3 regions of the Halomonas sp. HNIBRBA4712 genome follow, and region 1 is predicted to be linked to each of the others. Evidence: predicted binding sites of a transcription regulator. Region 1 holds the regulator's gene; each other region holds the start of a gene.
What was found. Region 1 encodes PhoB, which activates phosphate uptake and scavenging genes when phosphate is short. Its sites were predicted from a motif close to TGTCATANNNNTGTCANA; they were not measured.
Positions count from the first base shown of each region.

Region 2: the regulator PhoB is predicted to act here: its motif matches at 2,717-2,734, upstream of phnD (phosphate/phosphite/phosphonate ABC transporter substrate-binding protein).
Region 3: the regulator PhoB is predicted to act here: its motif matches at 1,653-1,670, upstream of ugpB (sn-glycerol-3-phosphate ABC transporter substrate-binding protein UgpB).

Region 1 is NZ_JBIFXR010000007.1:162,234-167,767, reverse strand. It holds gene phoR (phosphate regulon sensor histidine kinase PhoR) at 177-1,493, opposite strand; gene phoB (phosphate regulon transcriptional regulator PhoB) at 1,497-2,186, opposite strand; gene ubiA (4-hydroxybenzoate octaprenyltransferase) at 2,282-3,172, opposite strand; gene ACGK9R_RS14225 (chorismate--pyruvate lyase family protein) at 3,205-3,768, opposite strand; gene ACGK9R_RS14220 (NAD(P)/FAD-dependent oxidoreductase) at 3,861-5,048, shown strand; gene ACGK9R_RS14215 (HU family DNA-binding protein) at 5,172-5,444, shown strand; gene ACGK9R_RS14210 (hypothetical protein) at 5,444-5,534, shown strand, end outside.
Region 2 is NZ_JBIFXR010000001.1:203,890-209,423, reverse strand. It holds gene phnE (phosphonate ABC transporter, permease protein PhnE) at 1-774, opposite strand, end outside; gene phnC (phosphonate ABC transporter ATP-binding protein) at 771-1,619, opposite strand; gene phnD (phosphate/phosphite/phosphonate ABC transporter substrate-binding protein) at 1,693-2,655, opposite strand; gene ACGK9R_RS01040 (alkaline phosphatase D family protein) at 2,804-4,738, opposite strand; gene ACGK9R_RS01035 (sensor histidine kinase) at 4,731-5,534, opposite strand, start outside.
Region 3 is NZ_JBIFXR010000001.1:160,039-165,572, reverse strand. It holds gene argE (acetylornithine deacetylase) at 385-1,554, opposite strand; gene ugpB (sn-glycerol-3-phosphate ABC transporter substrate-binding protein UgpB) at 1,756-3,084, shown strand; gene ugpA (sn-glycerol-3-phosphate ABC transporter permease UgpA) at 3,218-4,102, shown strand; gene ugpE (sn-glycerol-3-phosphate ABC transporter permease UgpE) at 4,121-4,969, shown strand; gene ACGK9R_RS00825 (sn-glycerol-3-phosphate import ATP-binding protein UgpC) at 4,971-5,534, shown strand, end outside.

The DNA of each region.
Region 1 (5,534 bases):
TATGCCATGCGTGCCAATTTAATTAAATAACAAATAAAATCAAAAACTTAAAATATTACACAAGTTGTACAAGGCATGTTGCTGATGCCACAAGAGCACGTGGATAGTGGCTAAAAATGACACATGAGCATTTTTGTACAAGTTAACGCTGCCACTTTGACACACTTGTAAAGCTTTTAACGAGCCGTGAGTACGGGGGCAATTTTTGAGACGGGAAATACGCAGCGAAAGCGGGCGCCCAGGCCTGGGTGGGAATCGATCTGCAGTTTGGCGTCGTGACGCAGCAGTACGTGCTTGACGATGGCGAGACCAAGGCCCGTTCCACCGGTTGCGGTGCTACGGCCCTTGTCGACGCGGTAGAAACGTTCGGTGAGCCTGGGGATATGCACCGGGTCGATACCCTCGCCGTTATCCTCTACCTCGATACAGGCGCCACCCTCTTCAAGGTCAACGAACCGCAGGGTGATCCGACTCTCCGGCGGCGCGTAGCGCACGGCGTTGAACATCAGGTTGGAGATCGCGCTGCGAAGCTCCTGCTCGCTGGCAAGAAGCCGGGCATCGCTTTCGATCTCGAGCTCGATCTGCTGTGGGGCTTCGTGCTGCTGAGCGGAAAGCGCCCGGGCGTCCTGGCAGATGCTCTCCAGAAGCGGCGCCAGCGCCAATGGCATGTGGTCCTTGCCGCCCTGATCGGTTTCAAGGCGTGAAAGCAGCAGCAGGTCGTTGACCAGATTCTGCATACGCCGCGTTTGCGCCTGCATTTGGGTAATGCTGCGGCCGAGTCGTGGCGGCAGCGTCTCGGCCAGATCGCTATAGGTTTCCAGATACCCCGAGAGCACCGTCAGCGGTGTTCGAAGCTCGTGAGAAACGTTGGCGACGAAGTCCCGGCGCATCTGCTCCAGGCGGTGCAAACGCGTAATGTCGCGCGCCATCAGCAGGCGCTCGTCATCGCCGTACAGGGTGATCTGACACTCGAGAATGCGACGCTCGTCGATTGGTGACGTGATCGTCAGCGGCTCGCCGTAGCTCAGCGAAGCGAAGTAGCGCACGAAGGCCGGATCACGCACCAGGTTGGTAATATGCTGGCCGCGATCGTGGGCAGCCTGTAATCCCAGCATGTCGGTCGCGGCGCTGTTCCACCACTCCAGGTCCCCGTGACGGTCGAGCATGACTACGCTGTCGCGCATCGCTTCAGAAGACTCCTGAATGCGCGAAAGCGTCGCCCGCAGCCGATTCTGGGTGATCCGTTGGCTTTTCTGGTAGCGGTAAAGGCGATCGAGCAGATCGCCCCAGAGCCCCGCCGCCGCGGGCGGTTCCTGATTAGGGGTGAGGGTCAGCCAGCGGTAGAGCGCGCGCAGCTGGCGTAAGTGGTAGTAAAGGCAAACGGCCAGCCCCGCCGCCAGCCCGATGCCCGGCGCATCGAACAGCCATCCAACGATCACGCCCAGCGTGGCAAGCCAGGCGACGCGCCATAACTCCCGGCTCCACAGATGCACGGCTTACGCCCGAGCGGAGAAGCGGTAACCCGTGCCACGCACCGTCTGAATCAGATTCTGATGGGCATCGCCAAGGGCCTTTCGCAAACGACGAATGTGAACGTCCACGGTGCGCTCCTCGACGTAGACATTGCCACCCCACACTTGATCGAGCAGCTGGCTGCGGGTATAGGCGCGCTCCTGGTGGGTCATGAAGAACTGCAAAAGGCGGTACTCGGTCGGCCCCATATCGAGCGCCTTGCCGTGGGCGCTGACCCGGTGACTCACAGGGTCGAGCAGCAGCCCGTTGATCTCGACCGGGTCCTCCATGCCGCGCGGGGTGGTGCGTCGGAGCACCGCCTTGAGCCGCGCGACCAGCTCGCGGGGAGAGAACGGCTTGGTGATGTAGTCGTCGGCGCCCGCCTCGAGGCCCTGGATCTTGTTGTCCTCTTCGCCCTTGGCGGTGAGCATGATGATCGGAAGCTCGGCGGTGGCCTCCTCGCGCTTCAAGCGCCGGGCCAGCTCGATACCGCTGGTGCCGGGCATCATCCAGTCGAGCAGCAGCAGATCCGGCTGGTGATCCACCACCAGCGCGTGGGCATCCTGAGCGTTGTCCGCTTCGAGCACGCGATAGTCGGCCATCTCCAGGGCCACCGCGATCATTTCACGGATGGGCGCCTCGTCGTCGACGATCAGAACGGTCCTGGCGGTCATGGGCGGGCCTCACGGTGTAAAGGCAAAAAGGGGTCGATGACGTCTCGGTGACAATCACACCATGAGCGGGTGACAGTTTTATGACAACGGTAACATTAGCCCGCCACCGGCCAGAGGCTCAAGCCAAGCCCGGCAAAGAGTACGAGCCCCGACCAGTGGTTGTTCAAAAAGGCCTGGAAACAGGCGTCGCGCTCGCGCTGCACGATCAAACGCTGCTGGTGCACGAAGGTCGCCGCCATCGCCGCCAGCCCCAGCCAGAAAAAGCCGCCAAGGCCCGTGCGCCAGCCCACCCAGGCCAGCAACAGTAGTGTGGCCAGCTGTAAGAGCCCGATGATGAGCCGGTCGGCCTGACCGAACAGCACCGCGGTGGACTTGATGCCGATCTTCAGGTCGTCGTCGCGGTCGACCATGGCGTACTGGGTGTCGTAGGCGACGGTCCAGAGTACGTTGGCCAGAAACAGCCCCCAGGCCTCGAGCGGCACGTAGCCAAGCGTGGCGCCAAAGGCCATCGGGATCGCCCAGGAGAACGCCGCGCCGAGCACCACCTGGGGGAAGTGGGTATAGCGCTTCATGAAGGGGTAGGCAGCGGCCAGCGCCAGCCCGCCGACCGAGAGCATCACGGTAAACCAGTTGGTCAACAGCACGAGGATGAACGACACCGCCACCAGCGCGATGAACAGCACCTTGGCCTCGGCCTCGCCGATGCGCCCGGTCGCCAACGGCCGATTTTTGGTGCGTTTGACGTGGCCGTCGAAGTGGCGGTCGGCGTAGTCGTTGACCACACACCCGGCCGCGCGCATGGCGTAAACGCCGGCGACGAAAATCAACAGCACCTTGCGCCCCGGTACGCCCTCGGCGGCCAGCCACAGCGCCCAGAGCGTCGGCCACATCAAAAGCCAAGTGCCGATGGGCCGGTCCAGGCGCATCAGGGTGATGAAGTCGCCCAGCCGGGACCACCCGGTCGGGCGCAGCAGAGAACGGTCCATGCCTACCTCACGAAGATAAAATCGCCTCTAGCCTAGCGCGAAGCCATGCCAAGATCATCCGCCATGGTGGATAAAAACGCCTCCTGCACCAGAAGCGATAGCCCGCCGTGATAGAACACCGAGCGCCGCGCCCAGAGGGCCTGTACGCCTGCCGGTGCCTGGCGCTCGGCGAAGGCCGTGGGCTGGGCCGTAGCGTAAAGCGGGCCGCGCACCAGATCCGGCTGGCGAAACAGCCAACTGCCCAGCGAGCGCTCGCCCAGGGTATCGAGATGCTGGCCCGTCAGCGCGTCAAGCGGCGCCACCGAGCGCGCCACGACCCAGGGGCGGCCCTTCGCGCCGAGCGCCACTTCGCGAAGCCAGGCAAGCCGCCGTGGCGCAAGCCCCAGCGCCCGGGCTTCGTCGCGGGCGGGCACGCCCACCCGCTGGCCCAGCAGCGTGACGCGAAAGTCACTTGGGTGGCCGGCGTCGATCAGCCGCGCGGTCAGAGAGTCGGTCGAGGCCACCCACTGCCACCAGGGCGCGCTCATCGCCGGGCGCAGAGCGCTGACGGGGCGCCATCGCGGGTAAGGGTGGGCAGTGAGAGGGTGTGAAGCCACGCGATCTCCAGGGCGGTCATGGGGTGGGCGTTAGTGTAACATGGGGCTTTGGCACGCTTTTGTAGACATTCGCTTTTCACCCGGGTGATGCCATGGCTCACACTTCCTTGAAAACGGCAACGCCGGTCGACCTGGTCATCGTCGGCACCGGCATGGCCGGCATCGGTCTTGCCCGCGAGCTGCGCCGCCGCGGCGACACGCGCTCGATTACGCTTTTGAGCGCTGACAGCGGCGACGAATACAGCAAGCCGCTGCTCTCCACCGGGTTTGGCAAGCGCCTTGCGCCAGAGGCGCTCGCCCGCCAGAGCGGCGAAGCACTCGCCGACGAGCTGAACGTCACGCTGCGTGCCAACGCGCGAGTCGCCGGCCTCGATGCCAAGGCCCGCCAGCTCACGCTCGAAAACGGCGAGCTTCTCGCGTTCGACAGGCTGGTGCTCGCCACCGGCGCCCGCCCGCGCGCTGCCCTCGAGGTGCCCGACGCGCTGGCCGAGCGCTTTTTCAGCGTCAACGACCTCGACGACTACCGCCGCTTTCACGCAGCACTCACCCGCGGCCCTGCGCGGGTGGCGGTGATCGGCGCGGGGCTGGTGGGCTGCGAGTTCGCCAACGACCTGCACGCCGGCGGCCACCGGGTCACGTTGATCGCCCCGGAAGCCACGCCGCTGCCCCGCCTTCTGCCCCCGCCGCTGGGCAAGGCGCTGATTGATGCTTTCGAGGCGGCGGGCATCGCGCTCGCCCTGCATCGCACGGTGGCCGCCATCACCCCCGGCGAGCACGACGACATCGCCCTCACCCTCGACGACGGCCAGACCCACCACGTCGATGCCGTTCTCATGGCCACGGGCCTGGCGCCGCGCATCGAACTGGCCCAGCAGGCCGGACTCGAGACGCAGCCAAGCGGTATTCAGGTCGACCGCTATCTGCAAACCTCTTGTGAACGCATCTACGCGCTGGGCGACGCGGCGTGCATCGACGGGGTCAACGCCATGTACGTTCAGCCGCTTCAGGCCAGCGTCAAGGCGCTGGCCGCCACGCTGACCGGCGAGCCGACCCGGGTGCGCCTCGGCGCCTGGCCGGTCATCGTCAAGACGCCGCTTCTGCCGGTGGTGGCCTACCCGCCGGTCGAGCCGGCAAGTCACTGGCAGGTCGAAGGCGAGGCCGATGCGCTCGCCGCCTTTGCAAAAGATAAAGATGGGCAATTAGTCGGGTTTGCATTGACAGGGCGCGCGGTCAAAAGGAAAGTGGAGCTTTCCAGAGCAGTGCCCGCGCTGCTAGGCTAAATCGCAACGCAGTAGCGCTCGAGCCCGGCCTCGCGCTCGAGACAATCAAATTAAAACACTCGTTCGTTTTCAATCGCACTCATAAGCGTTACGCTTATTTTTTCTATCAGGGAGATACCTTCTATGCGCAAACCTGACCTGGCCGCTGCCATCGCCGAAAACGCCGACCTGTCCAAGGACAAGGCAGGCCAAGTGCTGAACGTCATTCTCGACGAAATCACCAACAGCGTGGCGAAAGGCGAAGACGTCGCCCTGATCGGCTTTGGTACCTTCACCGTACGCGAGCGCGCTGCCCGCACCGGCAAGAACCCGCAAACCGGTCAGCCGCTGAACATCCCGGCCAGCAAGAACGTGGCATTCAAGCCCGGTAAAGCGCTCAAGGACGCCGTTTCCTGATGAAACTGCGGCTGGCGCTGTGGCTACTGGGCGTGATGCTCAAGCGAGCACTGCGGCGCAAGCCGCGTTTCAAGGAGCAGCTCGAGCGCA
Region 2 (5,534 bases), on a different contig from region 1:
GATGGCGATGATGATCAGAAGGATCGCCGCCGACGTGCTGTACTCGTAGCGGCTCAGCGAGGTGTTCAAGGTCGCGCCGATGCCGCCGGCGCCGACGATGCCGATCACCGAGGATTCGCGAAAGTTGATGTCGAGCCGGTACATCGAAAGCCCGATCAGCCGCGGCATGACCTGGGGCTGCACCGCCTGGTTCATCACCTGCCACCAGCCGGCGCCGGTGGCGCGCACCGCCTCGACCTGGCGCCCATCGAGATCCTCGATGTCCTCGGCCAAGAGCTTCGCCATGAAGCCGACAGTAGCGAAGGCCAGCGTGATCATGCCCGCCAGCGGGCCGAAGCCGAACATCACCACGAACAAAATGGCGATGATGATCTCCTGAAACGTACGCGACACCGCGATGATGCCCCGGCACAGCGCATAAACCGGCAGCGGCGCCACGTTGCGCGCCGCCCCAAGGCCCACGGGAATGGCGAGCAGCACGCCGATCACCGTGGAGGTGAGCGTCATGGTCAGACTCTCGATCAGCCCTGCGACGATATCGCCCTGACGGCTGACGAAATCCGGCTGAGCAAAGGCGGCCAGAAAGTTGAGCCCGCGCCCGGCGCCTTCGGCGACCCGCGCCCAGTTCACCTCGACGGTGCCCAGCGCCAGCGCAAGGTACAAAAGGGTGCCGGCGCCGAGCGCCCAGCGCAGCCACGTCCGCTCGATGAAGGCGGGCTTTCGCCACTGCCCCTGGCGCGCCGCGGCCAGCCGCGCATCAATTCGAGCGCTCATCGCAGCCCCCCGCTCACCGCTGGCGTGAACGCCCGGCTGGCGCCTGGCTCGCGCGATGCCAGGGCGGGCCGCGCCTCGGTATCCTCCGGCTCGACCCGGGTATCCCACTCCTCCTCGCCGTAGATCGTGGTGAGGATCTCACTGGTGAGCCCGCTCGGCGCGCCGTCGAAGACGATCTGCCCGGCGCGCAAGCCGACGATGCGGTCGGCGAACTGCTGGGCCAGCGCCACGTCGTGGATATTGATGATCGCGGCCAAGCCCCGCTCGGCGCAGAGCTCGCGAATCAGGCGCATGATCTGGCGCGAGGTTTTCGGGTCGAGGCTCGCCGTGGGCTCGTCGACCAGTAAAAGTCTCGGGCTTTGCAACAGCGCCCGGGCGATGCCCACCCGCTGGCGCTGGCCGCCGGAGAGCGCGTCGGCGCGCTTGTCGATGGCGTGCTCTAGCCCGACCCGCTCGAGCAGACGAAACGCCTCGCGCACCGCATCCTCGGGGTAGCGACGAAAGAAACTGCGCCAGAAGCCGACGTAGCCCAGCCGCCCGGAGAGCACGTTCTCCATCACCGAGAGCCGGTCGACCAGCGCGTACTCCTGAAAGATCATGCCCATCGAACGCCGCGCCCGCCTGAGCCCGGCGCCGGAAAGCGCGGTCAGCTCATCGCCCTCCAGGCGAATGCTGCCTTGGCTTGGCTCCACCAGCCGGTTCACGCAGCGGATCAGGGTGCTTTTGCCGGCGCCTGACGGGCCGATCAGCGCCAGCACCTGCCCCCTGGGCAGCGTCAAATCGATGTCGCTCAGGGCGCGATCGCCGGTGGGGTAGCGTTTACCAACGCCTTTGAGTGTGAGCATGGGAGTACCTCATCGTGACAAAACTCGGCCGGAAGCGCTGCTTCCGGCCGAAAGAAGGGAGTGAAACCTGGGATCAGTCGCAGTCGTAGGCCACGTCGTTGGCGTCGGCGATGGTGCGGATCACCGACCAGTCATCGGCGTAAGTGATGGGGATGAACTGCGCCTCGCCGGAGTTGGCGAACTCCGCCGCCAGCGGCGTGCCTTCCCAGTCATAGCTGAAGAACGCATCCTGAATCTGCTGGGCGAGTTCCGGCTTCAGGTTGTGCGCCAGGCCGTAGCCAGTGGTGGGGAAGGTTTCCGAGGTGTAGATGACGTCGAAGTCGTTTTCATCGATCACGCCGCGGGCGATCATGCGCGTGGCCACCGAGTTGGCGATCGCGGCCGCGTCGTAATCCTGGTTGATCACGCCCAGAATCGAGTTGTCGTGGGAGCCGGAGAAGGCGGTTTCGAAATCCTCGCCCGCCTCCAGGCCGTACTCGGAGCGAAGCAGCGCCGACGGCGCGCGAAAACCCGAGTTGGAGGTTTCGGAGGTGAACGCCAGCTGGCGCCCTTCCAGATCCTCGACGGACGCGATGCCGCTACCCGGATAGGTGATGATCTCCATTTCGTAACCGAAGCTGCCATCCTCGGCGGCCATCATGGCGAACGGCCGGAAGCCGCCGCAGTTCACCGCCACCGGCACGCCGCCGGTGTTGAACCCGGCGATGTGCAGGCGTCCGGCGCGCAGCGCCTCCTGCTGGGCGGCGTTGGACTGCACCGGGAAGAACTGCACGTTCTTGCCGGTCGCCTCACTCAAGTGGTCGAGAAAATCCGCCCACACCTCGGCGTACACCGCCGGGTCCTCCACCGGCGTATAGGCGAACACCAGCGTGCTGGGGTCGACCCACTGGGACTCGTCCGTCGGTACATCGGCGATCATGTCACCGTCGTTGTCGGTGTAGCGCGAGGAGAGATCGGCGGCGGCGTTAAGCGCGGTCAGTGCCAAGGCGCCGGTCACGGCGGCACTGGCAAGCGTACGAGTCAAGGAGCGTGTCATGGTGGGTTCCCGAGGGCATTGTTCGAAGTGATTGCATCGTGGCAGCCGCGCATGACAGCGGCGCGACAGTTGCATGACGAACCGATGACCCTTGGGCAGAATCGCACTGCTTACCGCGCTGAACGACTAGCCGATGGCACGCTCTGCCTTAGTCGTGCGAGGAAGGCTCGGGAGGGGGGAACGTGACCTCGCCGCCGCGGGCGTCGAGTTGGCGAATGGCAGAAGGTCGGCCCCGAGCATCGAGATCGACAAGCCCGAGCCCGCTTGCATTGACCAGCCGCTCACCGGCGCTGGCCGGTTCAGGGTCGCGGGGCACCACGTCGAACTTGCGCCGCTTGGTGAACCAGTTCAGCGGTGACCAGGGCGCGTAGAGCCAGCGATTGAGCCGGTCGAAAAGGTTCAGAAGCTGTTTGGGGAAGGTGTTCTTGATACCGCTCGAGGTGATCTGCCACAGGTGCGGCGCGTGCTCGGCCCGGCGCACGAAAACGTCATACACGAAGGAGTAGTGGACATCGCCGGAGAGAATCACGTAGTTGCCCGGCGTTTTCGAGTGGCGCCAGATTTGTAACAGCACGTTGGCCGCACCGCGGTGTGCCATCCAGTTCTCGGCGTCCACCACCAGCGGCTTGCCCGCCAGGGTAAAGAGCTTCTGCACGCCTTCGATCAGCTTGACGCCAAACATCGGTGCCGGCGAGACGATCACCGCGCTCTGGCACTCGAGAAGTGCCTGCTGCATCTCCATCAACGCCTCCCAGTCCATCAGCCCGGAGGGGCGTTTGGGGCTTCGCTCGCTGCGCCAGCGCCGGGTGCGGGTATCCAGCACCAGAAGCGCAGGCTCCCCGGGCACCTGAAACTCCCAGCCCTGAAAGCGCAGCAGCCGCTCGATGAAGCGATCCTGCCGCAAGGCTTCCAAACGGCCTTTTTCCGTGTCGAGCAGCGCGCCGGCCTCGTCGATCAGCGGTGTGAGCTTGTCCGGGTCGTTGCCCCACCCCTGGCAGAGCAGATAGGCGATCAGGGCGTTGCCGATGATGCGTTTGGAAAACGGATGCCCGTAGGCGCAGCGCTCCCAGTCGGCGGTCAGGTTCCAGTCGTCGGTCACGTCGTGATCGTCGAAGATCATCAGCGTCGGCAGATGCGCCATCAGTCGGGCAGACTGCGCGACGCCCTCGACGAAGGTGTCCATGACCGCCTGCTCCTGGCGGTAAACGGCGGCGTCCTTTTCCGCCAACGCCGGCATGGCCACCTCGATCAGCCGCCAGGGCGTCGGCGACCACACCAGGCAGTACATGGCGAGCATTTCGGCCAGTGTCATCAGGTGGTTCGAGGCGTTCGCCGAGGTGAACACCGGCTTTTTCACCCCGCCGAAAAAGCGCTCGCGCAGCGCGGCGTTGCTGGTCACGTCCGGCAGCAGCGCTTCGCGGTGATAATAGCTCTCCGGGGCGGCGTAAAGCGCCTGGCTATCGGCGACCGTCGCACCTTCGAGCGTTTCGTCGTAAAGCCCGAGACGCCGGATCAGCGCATGAATCGCGGCAAGGGTCGGCCCCGCCACGTCGTCCACGTACACCTGGTCACCGGTCATCAGAAGCCACGCCGGCCACTGGCCGGGCGCGTTTTGCTGCTCGGCAAGCCAGGCATCGCCGCGCACCAGGCCATCAGCGCTTTCGTGGTGCGGCTTGCGACATGAGCCGTGCATCAAACGGTGGTGGCGCGAGGCGAGCACGAAGGCGGGGGTTGGCTGACCGTCATGGCAAAGCCAGCTCGCCCACTCGTTGATCGAACGCCAATACCCCGCCGAATCTTTCAGGCGCAGGTCGTAGTCGATGCGCGTATCGCAAGGCAGCGGTTCGTCGAGCGCCACGTCGATCAGGACAATGTACGCGTGATGGCCAATACGCAGGCGCTTCGCCGCGTCGAGGGCCAGCGCGCGCTCGACGCGTTGGCCGGGAAAGAGCACCAGCGCCATCTCGAGCGGGCGCGTGGTCAAAAGCCACAGCGAAAGCCGGGTCGTGCTCAACCGGCGCAGCAGCGGGCCGACCAGCACCTCGGGCAGCGCGGAAGCGTTGAGGGCGTTGCGTTCAGTCATGGACCACCACCGGCAGCGTCAGGGTAACGTCGAGCCCGCCGATCTCGGCGCGGGAAAGCGTGAGGGTACCGCCGTAAAGCGCTACCAGATCCGCCACGATGGCGAGCCCCAGCCCGCTTTCCGAGCGCTGCTCATCAAGGCGCTTGCCGCGCTCGAGCGCCGCGGTGCACTCGCTTTCGCTCATGCCCGGCCCGTCGTCGGCCACGCTCAGGGTGAGCGTGGCGCCTTGTATCGCGATCGATAGCGTCACGCGGCTTTGCGCCCAGCGCAGCGCATTATCGAGCAGGTTGCCGACGATTTCCTGGGCGTCCTGCTGGTCGAGGCGGACCCGCGGACGCGTTTGCCAGCGCGGCGTCAGGGAGATCTGGCGGCGCGCAGCCAGCCGCGTCAGGCCCTCGATCAGCCCATCGAGGGCTTTTTCGAGCGACATCGAGGCCAATGCCGGGCCGCTGCCCGCCGCCGAGGCGCGGGCCAGGTGGTGGCGCACGGCGGCGTCGATACGCGCAAGCTCGGTGTCGAGGCGTTCGCGCTGGTCCGGCTCAACGTGCTTGAGCTGAAGGCGCATTACGGAAAGCGGTGTTTTCAGCGCGTGAGCGAGATTGCCCGCGGCGTGGCGACCGCGCTCGATCAGCCGCTCGTCGCGGGCGAGCACCGCGTTCATCGACCCGGCCAGGGTGGCGAGCTCCTCGGGCAAGCGGGTGTCCATGCGGCTCGCCGCGCCCTGCTCGACCGCGCGCAGATGGGCATTCATGCGCCGAAGCGGCGCCAGCCCGAAGCGTACCTGCAGCGCCAGTAC
Region 3 (5,534 bases), on a different contig from region 1:
TATTCGGCAGTATGTGAAAAACACCCGCTCAAGGCATAATGCCGTTCAGTTAAGCATGGATAGTACTTGTGGGAGGGAGCTTCAGCTCGCGACGGGTGGCCAAGCCAAGGCACCTGACGGTGCCATTCGCCCGCTGAAGCGGCCTCCCACGGTAGACTAACCAGGCTCAATGGGTAGCCAGATACCTTAACTGACTGGCATTACGCTCAAGGCGGGTGTTTTTGTTAGTGGTTTATAGCCTATCCACCTTGTCAGCTGTGCCGGGTAGCTCGTAGCGAGGGTCTTTCGCCAGGGATGGCGAAAGTAGCGTACAAGGAAGTATTCACAGCGCCCTCGCGTAGAGCTTCCCGGCACCGCACCCATCTTTCTCAAGTGTTTGAGCTTTTACCCCTCGAACGGCGCCTCCAGCGCCCTACCCATCCGGGTCATGAAATCCACACACGCCTCAAGCTCGCTCTTCTCGATGTACTCGTCCGGCTGGTGGGCCTGAGCGATGCTGCCGGGGCCGAGGATGATCGTTTGAAGCCCCTGGCCCTGGAACTGGCCAGCCTCGGTGGCGTAGGCCACCGCGTGGTTGCAGCACTCATCGGGCAGGTGATCCTTCGCCAGGCGCAGCACGGCGGCGTTGTCGCGATCGGCAAGTCCCGGCACGGTGACGTTGAGCGCCTCGGTGTCGATCTCGACGCGTTTGCCGCGCGCTGCAAGCTCGGCCTTGAGCGAATCGGCGTACTGCGTGAAGCGGGCGAACACCTCGTCGAAGGTGTCGGTCGGCAGGTGGCGAATCTCCCACTCGAAGGTGCATTCGCGGGCCATGATGTTGATCGCCGTGCCGCCCTTGATCCTGCCCACGTGAAGGCTGGTGTGGGGCACGTTGAAGGCCTCGTCCACCCGGCCCTCTTCCACCAGCTCAGCCATGGTGTCCTCGATGAAAGTGACGAGCCTTGCGGCGACGTGGATCGCCGAGGTGCCCTGGTTGACCTGGCTACTGTGCGCCTCGACCCCGGTCACGGTGGTACGCAGGTTGGTCGCGCCTTTTTGCGCCACCACCGGCTGCATCAAGGTCGGCTCGCCGACGATCACATGAGCCGTGGTGGAGTAGTGCTCGTAAAAGCGCTTGATCAAGTCCGGCGCGCCGACGCAGCCGATCTCCTCGTCATAGGAGAAGCCGAAATAGATGGGCTGGGCGAGCGGTGCCTTGACCCACTCGGGCACCAGGGCGAGCGCGCAGGCGATGAAGCCCTTCATGTCGCAGCTGCCCCGGCCATAAAGCCGGCCGTCGCCGCCGTCGTGAAGCGTGAACGGGTCCGTCGACCAGGGCTGGCCCTCGACCGGCACCACGTCGGTATGGCCGGAGAGCATCACTCCACCCGGCGCCTCCGGGCCGATACGCGCGATCAAATTCGCCTTGGTGCCGCAGGGGCTCATCACCCGCTCCGAGGCGACGCCGTAGTCGGCAAGATAGCTCTCGACGAACTCGATCAGTGCGAGGTTGGAGCCACGCGAGGTAGTATCGAAGGCGATAAGCTGTGAAAGAAGCGATTCTGCATTCGTCATGGCGTGTCTCGATGGATCGGTTTTGCCCACCCTAGCACCGCTTGGGACCAGGCGCCTACTGCCAAAGTGGCATGCCCTCACGTCTTTTGACGCTTAGCGTTCATCAATTTGTCATCTAGACTCACTACTGTTCAGTGCACCCAAGAACCTCAATAAACGTACTGCGCCGCCTGGCTCGTCCGGGCTCAAAAGGAGTGATGTATGTCTCGTTTCACGTTACGCGCGTTATCCGTCGGTATCGCGGCGGCCACTTTTGGCGTTTCCGCCCAGGCAGCGACCGAGATCAGCTGGTGGCACTCCATGGGCGGCGAGCTCGGCGAGCGCCTGGTCGGCCTGGCCGAAGAGTTCAACGCCACCCAGGACGAGTACCGGGTCGTGCCCTCCTACCGGGGCGAGTACGAAGCGACCATGGTCAACACCATTGCCGCCTTCCGCGCCGGCGAGCAGCCCCACCTCGTGCAGATCTACGAAGTCGGCACCGGCACCATGATGGCCGCCCGCGGCGCCATCTACCCGGTGTTCGAGCTGATGGAGGCCCACGGCAACACCTTCGACCCTGACGACTACCTGCCCGTCGTGACCGGCTACTACACCGACACCGATGGCAACATGCTCTCGATGCCGTTCAACTCCTCGACGCCGATCCTCTACTACAACAAGGACGCCTTCGAGGCCGCCGGGCTCGACCCGGAGACGCCGCCGACCAGCTGGGCGGAAATGGGCGAGATGGGCCAACAGATCGTCGATGAAGGCGCGGCGTCCTGTGGCTTCACCATGGCTTACGCGGCCAACTGGATTGGTCTGGAAAACTTCTCGGCGCTGCACAATCAGCCGATCGGCACTAGAGAGAACGGCTTTGGCGGCATGGACACCGAGTTCGTCTTCAACGGCGAGGTGCAGGCGCGCTTCTGGGATCAGCTCAAGGAGTGGAGTGACAGCGGCGTCTACCGCTACGCCGGCCCCGCCAACGGCCCGGACGCGGCACCCTCGTTCTACGCCGGCGACTGCGCGATGTACATGAACTCCTCGGCCTCGCGCGCCGACGTACTGGCCAACTCCGACTTCGAGGTCGGTTTCGGCATGCTGCCTTACTATGAGGACGTCGAAGGCGCCCCGCAGAACTCGATCATCGGCGGCGCGACCCTGTGGGTGCTCGCAGGTCACGACGAGGACGAATACGCCGGCGTCGCGGAATTCCTCGAGTTCTTGTCGCTGCCCGAGGTTCAGGCCGAGTGGCACCAGGAGACCGGGTACCTGCCGATCACCACCGCCGCCTATGAGCTGAGCCAGGAGCAGGGTTACTACGAGGAGAACCCGGGCGCGGATCTCGCCATCGAGCAGATCAACCTCAACGAGCCCACCGAAAACTCCAAGGGTCTGCGCTTTGGCAACTACCCGCAGGTGCGCATGGTGCTCGACGAGGAGTTCCAGGCGGTGCTGGCGGGCGACAAGAGCGGGCAAGAAGCGCTGGATGACGCGGCGCGCCGCGGCAACCAGATCCTGCGCGATTTCGAGTCGGCCAATAACTAAGCGCTGACACTTTCGACCAACCCCGGCCTTGGCCGGGGTTGGTCGTGAGAGCCCTCCCCTGCGCCTGGCTTTTCGCTTTCAAGGGCGGGCTCAGGGGACGGCTTTTCCGGGCCTTCGCCACACAGGATCGATCATGCAAACCAAGCGCTCCACCTATCAGAATCGGTGGCTTCCCTATTGGTTATTGGCGCCACAGCTTGCCATTACGCTGGTGTTCTTCATCTGGCCGGCGAGCCAAGCGGTGAAGTCGAGCTTCGAGCGCACCGACGCCTTCGGCTTCAAGACCACCTTCGTGGGGCTTTCGAACTACGCGCGCATTCTGAGTGACCCGAGCTACCTGAACGCCCTGGGGCGCACGGCGATCTTCGCCATCTCGGTCACGGTGCTTTCCATGGGATTGGCGCTTTTGCTTGCGGTGTGCGTCAACCGGGTGCTGAGAAGCGCGAAGTTCTACACCACGCTGCTGGTCTGGCCCTACGCGGTGGCGCCGGTGGTGGCCGGGGTGCTGTGGTGGTTTCTGTTCAACCCGACCATCGGGCTTTTGCCCCACGTACTCGACTGGTTCGGCATCCACTGGAACCACCGGGTCTCCGGCAGCCAGGCGATGGTGCTGATCACTATCGCCGCGGCCTGGAAGCAGATCTCCTACAATTTTCTGTTCTTTCTCGCCGGGCTCCAGTCGGTACCCAAATCGCTGATCGAGGCCGCCGCCATCGACGGCGCCACGCCCTTCAAGCGCTTCTGGAGCATCGTCTTTCCGCTGCTGTCACCCACCACCTTCTTTTTGCTGATCATCAACATCAACTACGTGATGTTCGACACCTTCGGGGTGATCGACGCCACCACCGCCGGCGGGCCGGGCCAGGCGACCATGACGCTGGTCTACAAGGTCTACACCGATGGCGTAGCGGGGCTCAACATCGGCTCCTCCTCGGCCCAGTCGGTGCTGTTGATGGGCATCGTGATCCTTCTGACCTTCGTGCAGTTCCGCTACGTGGAACGCCGGGTCAACTACTAGCACGCAAAGGTCTTAACCATGGTCGAAAACAGACCCTACTTGAACATTCTGACCCACGTGGTGTTGATTGCCGGCGTGCTGGTGGTGGCGTTTCCGGTGTATGTCGCGTTCATCGCCTCGACCCACGACGCCGGCGCCTTCGTGCGCGGGGTGCTGCCGCTCACCCCCGGCGACAAACTGTGGGATACCTACGCGCAGATGCTCGGCTCCGGCTGGCGGGTCGCCGGCGCGCCGCCGCTTTGGCTGATGCTCGCCAACTCGACGATCATGGCGCTGACGATTGCCATCGGCAAGATCGCGATCTCGATTCTCTCGGCCTTCGCCATCGTCTACTTTCGCTTTCGCTTTCGCCTGCTGGCGTTCTGGATCATCTTCATCACGCTGATGCTGCCGGTGGAGGTGCGCATCATCCCTACTTACGCGGTGGTGGCGGACCTTGGCTTGCTCAACTCCTACGCCGGGCTGACGCTGCCCTTGATCGCCTCGGCCACGGCGACCTTTCTGTTTCGCCAGTTCTTCATGACCGTGCCCGAGGAGCTGATGGAGGCGAGCCGGGTCGATGGCGCAGGACCCATGAAGTTCTTCAAGGACATTTTGCTTCCGGTGTCGATCACCAATATCGCCGCGCTCTTCGTGATCATGTTCATCTACGGCTGGGTGCAGTACCTGTGGCCGCTTTTGATCACCACCGACGAGGACTTCTACACCGTGGTGCTCGGCATCAAGCGGCTGATGGCCTCGTCCGACCGGGTGCCGGCGTGGAATTTGATCATGGCCACGGTGATGCTGGCGATGATACCGCCGGTGATGGTGGTGCTATTGATGCAGAAACTGTTCGTGAAAGGCCTGACCGAGACGGAGAAATAAGATGGCCAGCATTACCCTCGAAGGGCTGAAGAAAACCTACTCCGGCAACGTGCAGGCGGTGAAAGGGATCGACCTTGCCATCGAAGACGGCGAGTTCGTGGTGCTGGTGGGGCCTTCTGGCTGCGGTAAATCCACGCTGCTGCGCATGGTGGCGGGGCTCGAGACGATTTCCGAGGGCACGCTCAAGATCGGCGACCGGGTGGTCAACACGTTAGAGCCCGCCGAGCGCGACATCGCCATGGTGTTTCAGAACTACGCGCTCTACCCGCACATGACGGTGTACAACAACCTCGCCTACGGGCTCAAGAACCGCGGTTTCAAGAAGCTCGAGATCGAGGAGCGCGTTCGCAAGGCGGCGAAGATGCTCGAAATCGAGGAGTTCCTTACCCGCAAGCCGCGCCAGCTCTCCGGCGGCCAACGCCAGCGGGTGGCCATGGGCCGGGCGCTGGTGCGCGAGCCGGCGGCGTTTTTGTTCGACGAGCCGCTATCGAACCTGGACGCCAAGCTGCGCGTGCAGATGCGCGTCGAGATCCGAAAGCTTCAGCGGCGCTTGAAGACCACCAGC